Regions from separate parts of the Paenibacillus sp. 1A_MP2 genome, predicted to be linked through region 1. Evidence: riboswitches for the same ligand, from Rfam matches in the RefSeq annotation. Region 1 holds a riboswitch; each other region holds the start of a gene.
What was found. Region 1 has a riboswitch for thiamine pyrophosphate ahead of ACTWJ7_RS30850 (ABC transporter ATP-binding protein). Riboswitches for the same ligand answer to the same signal wherever they lie in the genome.
Positions count from the first base shown of each region.

Region 2: it holds a riboswitch for thiamine pyrophosphate, as region 1 does, so the genes downstream of both, ACTWJ7_RS33375 (ABC transporter substrate-binding protein) here and ACTWJ7_RS30850 (ABC transporter ATP-binding protein) in region 1, are expected to answer to the same signal.
Region 3: it holds a riboswitch for thiamine pyrophosphate, as region 1 does, so the genes downstream of both, ACTWJ7_RS16240 (thiamine phosphate synthase) here and ACTWJ7_RS30850 (ABC transporter ATP-binding protein) in region 1, are expected to answer to the same signal.

Region 1 covers NZ_JBQQCS010000001.1:6,261,332-6,265,521, reverse strand. Annotated here, with positions in the region: gene ACTWJ7_RS30860 (ABC transporter substrate-binding protein) at 1-565, opposite strand, end outside; partial or broken gene ACTWJ7_RS30855 (ABC transporter permease) at 597-1,372, opposite strand; gene ACTWJ7_RS30850 (ABC transporter ATP-binding protein) at 1,386-2,090, opposite strand; TPP riboswitch at 2,321-2,423, opposite strand; gene ACTWJ7_RS30845 (radical SAM/SPASM domain-containing protein) at 2,752-3,627, shown strand; gene ACTWJ7_RS30840 (pectate lyase) at 3,994-4,190, shown strand, end outside.
Region 2 covers NZ_JBQQCS010000001.1:6,793,048-6,797,237, reverse strand. Annotated here, with positions in the region: gene ACTWJ7_RS33385 (ABC transporter permease) at 44-802, opposite strand; gene ACTWJ7_RS33380 (thiamine-binding protein) at 802-1,092, opposite strand; gene ACTWJ7_RS33375 (ABC transporter substrate-binding protein) at 1,352-2,392, opposite strand; TPP riboswitch at 2,617-2,729, opposite strand; partial or broken gene ACTWJ7_RS33370 (NAD-dependent epimerase/dehydratase family protein) at 2,785-3,560, opposite strand; gene ACTWJ7_RS33365 (VOC family protein) at 3,578-3,964, opposite strand; gene ACTWJ7_RS33360 (hypothetical protein) at 4,183-4,190, shown strand, end outside.
Region 3 covers NZ_JBQQCS010000001.1:3,312,631-3,316,820, reverse strand. Annotated here, with positions in the region: gene thiO (glycine oxidase ThiO) at 1-1,219, opposite strand, end outside; gene ACTWJ7_RS16240 (thiamine phosphate synthase) at 1,224-1,775, opposite strand; TPP riboswitch at 2,131-2,240, opposite strand; gene ACTWJ7_RS16235 (ABC-F family ATP-binding cassette domain-containing protein) at 2,365-3,915, opposite strand; gene ACTWJ7_RS16230 (hypothetical protein) at 4,048-4,190, opposite strand, start outside.

The DNA.
Region 1 (4,190 bases):
CCATCTTGTCAGGATTACCTCCATCCTGGATGATCATCGTACGCACCATCGCTTCGTACAGGGGAATTGAGGAATAGCCGACAGTGAGCCCTTCAAGATCTTTTGGCGACTTTACTTTACCATCTGCTTCAGTCAACAGATGCACAAGCGGATGCCTAACGATGGCTGCAATGGAACGTACAGGAATGTTCTCCCCACGCGCGAGCAAAATTTGCGGCTGGTAGCTTAGTGCCAGATCGATTTTCCCCGCAGCAACAAGCTTGAGTGAGTCATTCGTATCGGCGGGCATCTGGACATCGACATCCAGACCTTGGTCCGTGAAGTAACCTTTCTCCTGTGCAACATAGATGAAGGAATGTACTGCATTCGGGTACCAATCGAGCATGATGGACAGCTTATCTTTGGAATCTGATGACGTTTTGGTCGCAGATGATTCTGTATCTTTTACATCGGGAGCTGAATCAATAGCAGGTGTGTTGGTACCCGTATTTCCGCACCCGCTAACGATCAGCATCAGGGTTATAAGAAGGAGGGGGAGCAGGGAATAGATATGCTTTGTATTCATAATTTAAAGTTCCTCGTTTCCTTTTTCTGTTTTAAAATCTACCTGCATGACGTTTTGTAGCGAATCTTCTCTCCAGCCATGCAATAAGTACAAACAGGGCAATACCAAGCAGGGATAACAGCACAATAGCGGCGAACATGGCATCCGTGTTCATATTGCTCGACATTCTGCGGCTGAAATAGCCAAGGCCCTTACTTCCGCCGAGCCATTCTCCAATCGTTGCACCAACTACGCAGTACACCACAGACATCTTCAGTCCTGAAAAGAAGGAGGGAAGGGCAAGTGGAATCTGGAGTTTACGAAAAATATCCCACTTGTTGGCCCCCATCGTCAGCAGCAGTTCACGCTGTTCCGGATCACCTTGGCGCAGGCCATCATAGGTGCTCACGACAATCGGGAAGAACGCGATCAGGAATACCACCGCGACTTTGCTCCACAGCGTGTAGCCAAACCACAGGATAAAGACGGGGACAAAGCGATTAGTGGAATCGTCTGACTAATTACGATGAAGGGATATAACGCCTTTTCAATGGATCGGTTCATATGCATGCCTGTCGCAAGTGCAATTCCGGCACCAATGGACAAGCCAAAACCAACGACAACCTCCATCAAGGTAGCAGGTAAATGTGTAGCCAACAGGAGTCGGCGATGCTCATATAGCGAACTGGCAATTGCCGTAGGGGCTGGAATGATGAAGGAGGGCACCCATCCCATATTCACAATCCACTCCCAGATGACGAGCAGTAACAGCATGAGCAAGAGAAACAGACCATAACGGGCAAGCCAACGCTTTACACTATCCTTCATGCTGCATCTCCAGTTACCGTTTCGCATGCAATTGTTCCTCCAGTAGTCGTCTCATCTGAACGAGAGCCGGTTCATAGATCATGTCTGAATGTCTTGGACGCGGCAAAGGTACCGTTATATCCTGCAGCTGTTGGCTTTGTCCCCCTGGAGTTAACAGGATAATTCGATCACTGAGCAGCAAGGCTTCTTCAATATCATGCGTGATGAACAACACGGTTTTGCCCAAACTTCCCCAGAGTTCTAGCAGCCAGCGATGCATCTCCCGTTTGGTCAGGGCATCGAGTGCACCGAATGGTTCATCCAGCAGCATCAGCTGGCCGCCTGTAAGCAGGGTGCGCAGCATTGCGACTCGCTGCCGCATGCCGCCGGACAGTTCGTACGGATACGCATGCGCGTAGCCGGATAAGCCAAATCTGTCGAGGCCAGCCAGGATGTCCGCCTGCGTCTTTGCCTTGTCCTGCCGCCCTGAAGCAAGTTCGGAGGGGAGCATGCAATTCTCCATGACGGTTCGCCAAGATAACAGGAGGTCCTTTTGCGGCATGTAGGCCACGCGTCCAAGCCGCTCTCCTTCGCGAACCCACGGAATTTCGATGGTTCCGTGGGTTGGCTCAAGCAAGCCTGCCAGCAGCTTGAAGAGAGTGCTTTTACCGGAGCCGCTGGAACCGATGAGGGAGACGAATTCGCCTTCCGCTACACGCATCGACACATTGGAGAGCACGGGGAATCCCTTTTTTTCGGGAAAGCAAAGCTCATGTTGTGAATGGTTATGTCGTTATCCATCTCGTCCCGTTCCCCCTTCTGATTCAAACTTCAAACTGCGGGATCTTTAATTACACCTTCTGATCTGCCGCAGAACGCGAAAAGACCCACCCATTTCCAGAGAAATGAGTGGGTCTATACGTTCAATTCATATTAAATTTCATCATTAACATGAAAAAATCCGCTTACGGATAGGCCGCTCCACTTCCCTCCGCTGGTATAATCCAGATCAGGTTCAAAGGGTCCGAATCGTTCGATTCGTCTCAGCCGCAAGGCTCCCCTAGTGCAATGTTCAAGATATGCAGTTGTGTGTTCAGCATATATCACATGCAAGTGGAATGTAAAGAGGGCGTCCTAAAAGAAGTGCGAGGAATGTGAGTTAGGAAAGTAACCCAAGATTCTAACCGTTTGAATGAACAGCGAATTAAGCTCTTCGATCAGAAGGGCAACTGCTCAGATGTACAAGTAAGAAGACGCCCGGGAAGGGAGGAAAAGAAAATTAACATGCGGGTCGATTTACCTTGGCTCTCTAACCCGATATAATAGTGGTGGCACATATGGGCCGGATCATAAATGAGGGTGGGACTGTTCTCCCTCCTGAGCAGAATGGGGACCCCGAGTTGAAAACGTTCAAGAAAGTATATATTGAGATCACAAGTATATGTAATCTGGCATGCAGCTTCTGCCCGCAGACCAAACGTGCCAAAAATTTCATTGACCCTGAAGTCTTCAACAATATATTGGATCAGATCAAACCCCATACCAAGCATATTTATTTACATGTCAAAGGTGAGCCGCTGCTTCATCCCAAAATTGATTTGTTACTCGATTCCGCGCATGAGAAGGGGTTCAAGGTTAACATTACGACGAATGGTACACTGCTGCCCAAGACCCAACACAAGTTGCTCGGCAAACCGGCGCTGCGTCAGATGAACTTTTCTTTGCACAGCTTTGATGGACACGAAGGTTCGACAGATCGTGAGGGCTATCTGGGCAATGTGTTGTCTTTTGTCCGGGAAGCAGTGAAGCACAATGTTATTATTTCTTTCCGTCTCTGGAATCTGACACAGGATAACTTCACAAATGCCCAGATGAACCGTAACCGGGAGACGCTGGAGGTTCTTGAACGGGAGTTTAATCTGGATTTCCGCATTGAGGAAAAGGTGGTGCCAGGCAGCGGTGTGAAAATTGCGCATAATGTGTACCTCAATCAGGATCACGAATTCCAATGGCCGAGTCTGGATGCACCGGAAGATGACGGTAAAGGCTTCTGTCATGCGCTTCGCAGTCAAGCAGCTGTGCTTGTCGATGGAACTGTGGTTCCATGCTGCCTCGACGGTGAGGGTGTAATTAACTTGGGCAACGTTCACGAAAAGTCGTTCTCGGAGATAGTAGATGGTGAACGAGCAAACAATCTGTTCTATGGTTTCTCCAAACGGGAAGCGGTGGAGGAATTATGTCGGAAGTGCGGATATCGTCAACGGTTTGGAGCCTAAAGTGTAATTTTTAAATAAAATCAGAGATCAAAATAATAGAGACCACATTGTCTGGAAACAGATGAAGTGGTCTTTCATTTTTTCTCAGAACGATAAAGGAGCATCTAACCATAGATTACGAGTTGTAAATGAAGCATACCCGAAGTTGAGATCGGCACATCCGATGTTGAAGTGCGCTGCAAAAAATGCCGAGATCACAGGCATGATGCTGTCGTTTCTATATCTAAGCTAATGATTATTATCGTAACATCCCTTTTTTGGTAGGATTAGGGTAGGTTCCGAACCAGAGGTGCACCTCTGAAGGGGTTCCGTAAGGACAAGCTCTTGCTTGTACGCCAAATATCAGAATAAGGGAGGATTTAAGTTATGAAAAAAATGTTGACGTTGTTGCTGTCCGCCGGTCTGGTCGCTTCATTATTTGGTGCAATCCCCGCTTTAGCTGCACCTACCGTTGTAAACTCAACAATTATTGTAGCCAAGGGTGAAACGTTTGACGGCAAAGGCCAAACCTATGTAGCTAACCCCTCCACACTGGGAGATGGATCTCAAGCAGAAGATCAGAA
Region 2 (4,190 bases), 530 kb from region 1:
CTCGTCATCACTTCCTAACCTTTATATAGGGCATATTTCAAAATTATCGCTTCTGCGGTCGCCAGCGAACGAGCAGCTTCTCCAGTAGTGCAATGAGCAGGAAGAGCAGCAGACTCAGTGCCACAATAATCATGATTGCTACGAACAGACGGTCCGTCCGATAGGCCGATTTTTGCAGCATCATATAATACCCGATGCCCTTATCTGCTCCAATCCATTCCGCGATGATCGCACCCATGACGCTGTACGTAGCGGCAATTTTGATCCCTGAGAACACCGAGGGCAGCGCATGTGGAAGCTCAAGCTTCCAGAAAATTGAGCCGCGTTTTGCGCCAGCCATGCGCATATAGTTCATCATCGCCGCATCGGTGCGGGTCAACCCGTCCATGGCAGCTACAGCCACCGGGAAGAAGCAGACCAGAATGATGGTAATCAGTTTGGGCAGCAGCCCAAATCCGAACCAGATCAGCAAGAGCGGAGCGAGCGCGATGGTCGGTATATTTTGACTAAGAATAAGTAATGGATAGAGTGCAGATTTCAAAAATGGAATCAGATGCAGCACCATCGCAATCAGTAATCCCGTAAGTGTACCTGCTGCAAACCCGATCAATGTCAGTTGGATGGTTGCCCATGCGTGCATGCCAAGTCGCTCGGCCTGAGAGGCCGCTTCATGGGCGATGTCAGAAGGCGCAGGCAGCATCCATTTCTCGATATGAAACAGGGAGACAGCTCCCTGCCATACCGCTATAAAGAGAATAACCGCCACGAAGGGCGGCCATACGCTTTTCCAATAGGCATGCATTAGCGATATTTCTCCGTCAGGGTGTCCATGCTGAAGCCGCTCGGGCTATGGGCGATCTTGATCTGTGAGATGATGCTGGGGCTGCCGGCTTCCACAAGAACTTCATGCATTTTGCGGACAACCTCCAGCAGCTCCTCCAGTTCTCCCTCCATCGTGGTATCGAGTGGATTAACCTGATATTTCAAGCCTGACTGCTGAATAACTTCAATGGCACGATCAACGTAAGGATAGGAATTTTCGCCATTGGGCGTTTTGGGAATGACTTGAATGCTCAGTAGTGTGCTTGCCATGAAACATCACTTTTCCTTTCGGGTTAAATTGCATGAGTTGAACCAGCTTTACACTTTACCACTCCGATTGCAGTACCCTCTTCCGATCGCTGTTATCCCCGGATTTTTTGATTCCATTTTCCCCATGGGGAAAATCCGGGGATAGCATATGCTTCCGAAGGAGCTTTCTTTAAGAAAGCTTTTAGGCGACCGCTTCGCTTCTTCAGATGGGTTCTGCACTCTTCGTTCTGGTGTAAAAAAAGTTAAACTTAAACAATTTTTATTGGGGTAAGAACTCGTTTGTATACGCTTTGGACACATCTACCTGCTCATCGAGCAGTTTTTTGCTAAACATCCAATCCGTGTAGTTCTGCCATACTTCCTGCTTCTGCTCACCCCAGCGTGGTGCGTCATCCTGATATTTTGGACTCAGCCATTTCTGGCTCGCGAGTACAAGATCCTTGTCCAGATCCGGTACGGCCTTGATCAGAATGTTGGCAGCTTCTTCGGGATGTTCAATCGCGTATTGATATCCTTCGGAAGTCGCTTTCAAGAACGCTTTAACCAGCTCGGGATCATTCTGAATCGTCTGTTCATTCGTCACAAGCACAGGTGTGTAGTAATCCAGGGCTTCGGAATAATCCTTCACATACAGCATGTCGATCGGCTCGCCGCGAAGTTCGGCTTCAATGCCCGTCCACGCGTAGAAAATCCAGGCAAAATCGATATCGCGTTTCACAGCTGTGAAAAAGTCTGCATCGCCCATGTTAATATTTTTCACTTTGGATACATCCGCACCTTCGCCTTCCATAATGGACTGCATTACGGCTTCTTCTACCGGGGAGCCCCAGCCACCATAGGTTTTGCCTTCGAAATCTTTGGGAGACTTGATGTTCCGATCTACCGGAGCAGCAAATCCGGATGTATTATGCTGAATAACTGCAGCGATGGACACGAGCGGTACGCCCTGTGTGCGGGCCTGGGTCACACTCTCCTGATAACTTACGCCAAAAGGCACTTCGTTCGAAGCAACCATGGTATCCGCGCCTCCGGTACCTGGCTGAACAATCTCCACATTTAAGCCTTCAGTTTTATAAAAACCTTGATCTACGGCCGCATACAGGCCGGTATGATTCGTATTTGGTGTCCAGTCCAGTACCACTTTAATATCCTTGAGGGCTGCATTGTCACCCTCACTGCTGTTTTCGGTGTTGCTTCCGCTGTTCTCTCCTGAAGGTGCAGCTTCTTTGCTGCCGCATGCGGCCACAGTTACCAGCAGCACACACAAGAGCAGCAATCCCATCATTTTACGCCATCTCATCTTCATTTCTCTCCTTCATATTGTCCGGCCAGTGGCGCGGGTGCTCCTTGGCTTCATATCCAAGCTTCTTGCATAAATCGACAGATTTATACCAGCTATGATCCGGATGACGTCACTTTTTTTAGCTCTCTGGCTATAAAAAGAACATTAAAAAAGCGCCCCGTTAATCCGGGACGCGTGCAGGCGTTAGAGATGTGGCACTCAGCAAAGAGGCTGGGCTGGGCCAATTCGATATACTCCGATTCCTACGCTGGCATGATCCAGATCAGGTCTAAGGGTCAGTATCTTGGTGGGATACACTCTCAGCCGGCCTATTCCGACTCCCCTGGGAAACTATGAAGTTACGGGCATTACTAGGTGTAATTATAGGCCAGAGGCCGTTGCATGTCCAGTCAGGAACTGGATGGAGGGACGAATCGTGGCGAATCATATAAGGAAATCTGGCTGAGTGCAAAAGCATCGGATTTCGGGTCATACCCCACCTGTTTCTGCGTGGTTTCCAGATTCAAGCGTTTAAACCGATTATTCGAGATCCCATGCAGTATGGTAAAGGGCTCCAGATCTGTAGCTATAATCGATTTGAACACCAGATCACACAAGTCAGCCGGACTAATATACGCGCTCATATCACGAGCCTCCAGCGGCGGCCCATCCGGTTGGAAATCATCATATGCCCCAATACGTATTGCAACACTTTGTAACCCCTCGGTATAAGCAAAATAGGAGGCGAGCGATTCACCAAAACATTTACTAACCCCGTACAAATTCCGTGGGCGTGTTGGCATGTCCGGATAGATCTGGGCATCAATGGGATACCCTTCGATCGTCTGTGCACTGCTTGCCAGGATGACTCTTCGTACGCCTTGATCCTTGGCCGCACGGAATACATTAAATGTACCTTTGATATTGATGTCCAATAAGGATTCATAGAAGCCGGCATACGGGGAGGGGCTCCCGCCAGATGTACAACCACTTCCATACCTTCACAAGCTTGCTGACAAGCTTTGGCATCCGTCACATCCAGTGCCATGATCTCATGGCCTGTCCCAGAATACGTATGCAGTCTGTCGATATTCAGATCCGTAAGTCGCAGGTGAAATGCCTCTGATAAATGTTGAGATAAGTCGCGTCCAATTTTTCCGGCTGCTCCGGTAATTAAAATGTTCATCAAATCAGCTCCAATTCTTAGCGCTGGAAGAACTCAATCCATTCCTTTTCCGGTCCATAGATGAAGAAATAACGGTAACCGTTGGGCAGTGTAATGATCTCTCCATCAATAAATTCGGCCTCGGTTGCCTTAATGCGCTTGTATTCGGATTCAAGATCATCGACATGGATGGCAAAATGGTGCACCGTTCCTTCGGCAGGCAGCTTGTCACTGTATCCCTGAATCAACTCAATCTCGGTCTCGTTGCTTCCGTTGAAGCCGAGAAAGGCGAGCTGAATGACGCCGTTGGTATGGGTTACCCGGTCTTTCAATTCAAGACCAACAATCTCCGTATAGAAGCGGAGTGTGGTCTCCAGATCACGAACGGCGATGCCGACGTGGTCAATGCGCTTTTGAAAACTCATATCCAAAATCCTCCTTGTAGTAGATGAATCATTCTGCCATTTTAAGGAATATCATAGGGCTGGACTACGGGGTTGTCAAATAGGAAAGATACATTCCCTGTATGATAAAGATTCTAAAGAGATGCTTTCCAATGGTTGTAGAGTTCACAGAATGTTCACTTATGTGGGTGTATCCCGGATCTTTATAATTGTCAAAGTAAACAGAGAGGATGAGAGAATTGCCAAC
Region 3 (4,190 bases), 2.9 Mb from region 1:
TCTCCTTTCGGTGTAACCGTTCCGGACTTAGGTCCTGAATACCCAGCTCTTCCGAGGTTTTACCATCAATTAAGTCAGCCATTAAGCTGCCCGTGATCGCACTAAGCAGTATGCCATTACGATAGTGTCCAAAAGCAGCGAATAAACCCGGAACACTTTCACAAGCACCCACATAAGGCAACCCATCCGGAGTCGAAGGACGTACTCCCGCCCACGCTCGGATAAAATGCGCTTCCTTCATACCAGGCAGCCAATTTGTCGCGGCTGAAAGCAGCTTCTGAATCCCTTGAACGGAGACCTTTATGTCGGTTCTTCCAGGAAGACTTGTTGCACCAATCCACACTTCTCCATTCGCTTTGGGAACAATATATATATCCTCTGCATACACCGTTTTGTCAGGTCTGTAACCGACATGGTGGGGTGAGAACTGCACGGCTGCAATTTCACCCTTCACAGGCAAAACAGGTGTATCAAGGCCCACTTGTCTCATCAATTCTTCGCCTTGTAACCCTGTAGCGATAATGACATTTCTCGAAGTCATTGTTCCAATTGAAGTCTCAATACCTTGCACTCCATTCATGTCCGTATGCAAACAGACATTCTGTACACCTTCCATCACCCTGGCACCCAGTGCCTGAGCCGATCTGACATAAGCCTGCGTTAGATTGACAGGAAGAACCTCGCTCTCGGAAGGTCTGTAATATGCGCCATACGTATCCCTGTTTAACCATGATGCTTCTTGTTGGACAGCCACTCGATCCCACCAAATATGTTCTGTAGAAAAGGAAGACGATCGTTTATTCTTGTAGCTGCTGACCTCACTGTATGAACGAAAAGGAGTAATAAATCCATGCTGTTGCAAACCCATTTCCACTCCGCTAAGTGAATGGATTCGCTCCTTCTGCTCGTGAAGTAATGCTCTGCTCTGCCGCGCAAGCTTCGCCATCACAGCATGAGTGAATTCCTCACTGTCCGCAGCAAGCATCCCGGCAGCTGCACAGGAAGTTCCCCCGCCTATTCTTGCACGCTCAACCAGAAGAACGTCGTGACCGCGGGTGGCGAGTTCACATGCAATGGCACTACCAATAACTCCTCCACCAACAATAATCGTTTCCGCATGAAGCTTGCCTCGAATCTCTGTTCCACCTTTACTCCTGAATACTGTTCCTGGATGATAACCCGAACGATTCCTGCTCTGGCTTCTTGCTTCCTCTCTCATGTTCTCATCTCCTTGGTTCGGCGTTCTCTGAATCCCTGATTGCCTGCCGCAATGAAGCGGCAGCCAGCTCCGGCTTGCTGTTCATCCAAATGGTTGAGATTACCGCAGCACCTTTGGCACCCGCAGTACGAATAGCCCTGATATTCTCCGGTCTAATCCCGCCAATCGCAATCACTGGAATCGAAACATTGGAGCATACTTCAGCCAACGCAATAAGACCTCTAGGTTCGCAATTCGGTTTACTATCGGATTCGTATACATGCCCGTAAAAGAGATAATCGGCTCCACGTTCTTCTGCAACTTTTGCTTCTTTCAGAGAATGAACTGACACGCCTACACGAAGCCGGTTCAGTCGATTTAACTCAGCCAGATCATAGCCTTCAATAGCTGCTTGACCCCAATGCACACCACCCAACCACGCATGTTGAGCCAGCTGATCTAAGCCGTTCATAACGATTCGTTTAGATGGAACACCTTGTGTTTTTAGACTTTGCGCCCAATACATCTGCTGCTCTAGGGTCAGCTTTTTTCCCGAATGTGGATATAATCGATCCATCGCCATACTTTCTTAGCCGTATCTAGAAAAGAGTACATGTCTCCCTTACCTAGCGAAATGACATGCAGTTCAAATGATTGTGCTCCTACATGTTCATGGAAGATTGCCGTCCTGTTCGCCCTCCTCTTGCGTGCTTTAAGCTGGTATAAAACAACAAAAAAAGCCACTCCCGTAGAGGAGTGGCCACGAATTTAAAATTCATGATCAACTGAATGACTGTCGCATGCAATTACTCTATACATAACGTATAACCAACTATAAAAACCATCCATAGTCGCAACGTAGTATACCTAGAAACCGCATGATTCATCTTGCAGGCAATATCGCAAAGTCAACGATAACGCCCTTTGTCATTAGCTGAAACGCGCCACTTCCCTACGCTGGTATGATCCAGATCAGGTGCAAAGGGTCCGGAATCGCATTCTTCCATCTCAGCCGCATCGTGCGGCCCCCCTAGTGTTCATATGAAGCTGTAGCCTATGTTACCATAGACATCTTTTTTGTCACCGTACATTTTCCATTTATTACGTTCTTTATCCATTGCTGAAGACAATCTAGTTATCGAAATAGCTCGTCTGGTATGAAGTAACTATTGTTTCTCGGACCACGCCTCAACATCCCACGTTTTGGTTACCCAGCCTTCATAAAATTCAGGTTCATGGGATACAAGCAGCACGGTACCCTTGAATTCTTGCAGGGCACGTTTCAGCTCTGCTTTGGCCGTCACATCCAAATGGTTCGTAGGCTCATCGAACAAAATCCAGTTGCTTTCACGCATCAGAAGCTTACACAAACGAACCTTCGCTTGCTCTCCACCACTAAGCGCGTTAAGCGGACGGGTGATATGCTCATTTTTCAATCCACAACGTGCAAGATGGCCCCGGACTTCATTCTGTGTCAGATGAGAGAATTCATTCCAAACATCTTCGATCGGGGTAATATTACCTGCACGTACTTCCTGTTCGAAATAAGCGGTTTCCAGATAATCACCCAAGAAAGTCTTACCACTGAGGGGTGGAATTTTCCCCAAAATGGTCTTGAGCAGTGTTGATTTACCTACACCGTTACATCCAACAATGGCAATTTTCTCGCCACGCTCAATCGTCATCGTCATTTTGGGCAGTAATGCATACGAATATCCAATCTCAAAATCAATACCCTCAAAGACCGTTTTACTGCTCGCACGGGCATCCTTGAAATTAAACGTGGGTTTGGCTGCTTCGTCTGGACGATCAATCCGTTCAATCTTGCCGAGCTGCTTCTCACGGCTCTTGGCACGACCGGAAGTGGAAGCGCGGGCTTTGTTCCGCTGAATGAAATCTTCCTGCTTCTTGATATACTCCTGCTGTTTCTCATAAGCATCAATATGTTGGGCCTTATTCATGTCAGCCATTTCAAGGAATTTGTTATAGTTGGCTGCATAACGCGTCAACTTGGCAAACTCCAAATGATAAATAACGTTAACGACCTCATTCATAAACTCCGTATCATGCGAGATCAGAATAAACGCGTACGGGTAATCCTTCAGGTAGCGCGTCAGCCATTCAATGTGTTCCACATCGAGATAGTTCGTCGGCTCATCCAGAAGAAGAGCAGTGGGTTTCTCGAGTAAAAGCTTGGCAAGCAATACCTTTGTACGCTGACCACCACTAAGCGCAGCCACGTCACGATCCAGACCGATGGCTGACAAGCCAAGTCCATTCGCCATCTCTTCCACTTTCACATCAATCAGATAAAAATCACCTTGCTCCAATTGCTCCTGAATGTCACCCATTTCTTCCAGCAACAATTCGAGCTTGTCCGGATCGGCGTCTGCCATCTGATCCGTGATGGACATCATTTCTTTCTCTAACTCAAGCAAGGGAAGGAACGCATCCTTTAACACGTCACGAATCGTTTTTCCAGGCGTGAGCTTGGTATGCTGATCCAGATATCCATAACGAACTTTGGGGGTCCATTCGACCTTCCCTTCGTCCTTTAACAATTTCCCGGTAAGGATGTTCATTAGTGTGGACTTGCCCACACCATTTGCTCCAACAAGGCCTACACGCTCTCCGGCAAGTAAACGAAAAGATACATTTTTAAATAAAGTACGGTCTCCAAAATTGTGACTCACGTTCTCTACTGACAATAAACTCATAAGATGAGGTTGCTCCTATCTATTGGACATTACTATCGTTCCGAAACCCTATTTTAGCACAGGTGTTGCCTTTTCTGAAAGTAATGTAAACATCTCATGCAACCTCGCTTTTATATTACAAACAAACTGCCTTTAATTCTTGGAACAGTTATACTCAAAATAACCTTGCCCTGCCGCTTGTTTGGCACTTATAAATACTTCTTCGGCTCTGTAACCATTGCTACATGTGGAAGGGTAATAATATTTGATTCCACTCAACGGATCAACTCCGCCAA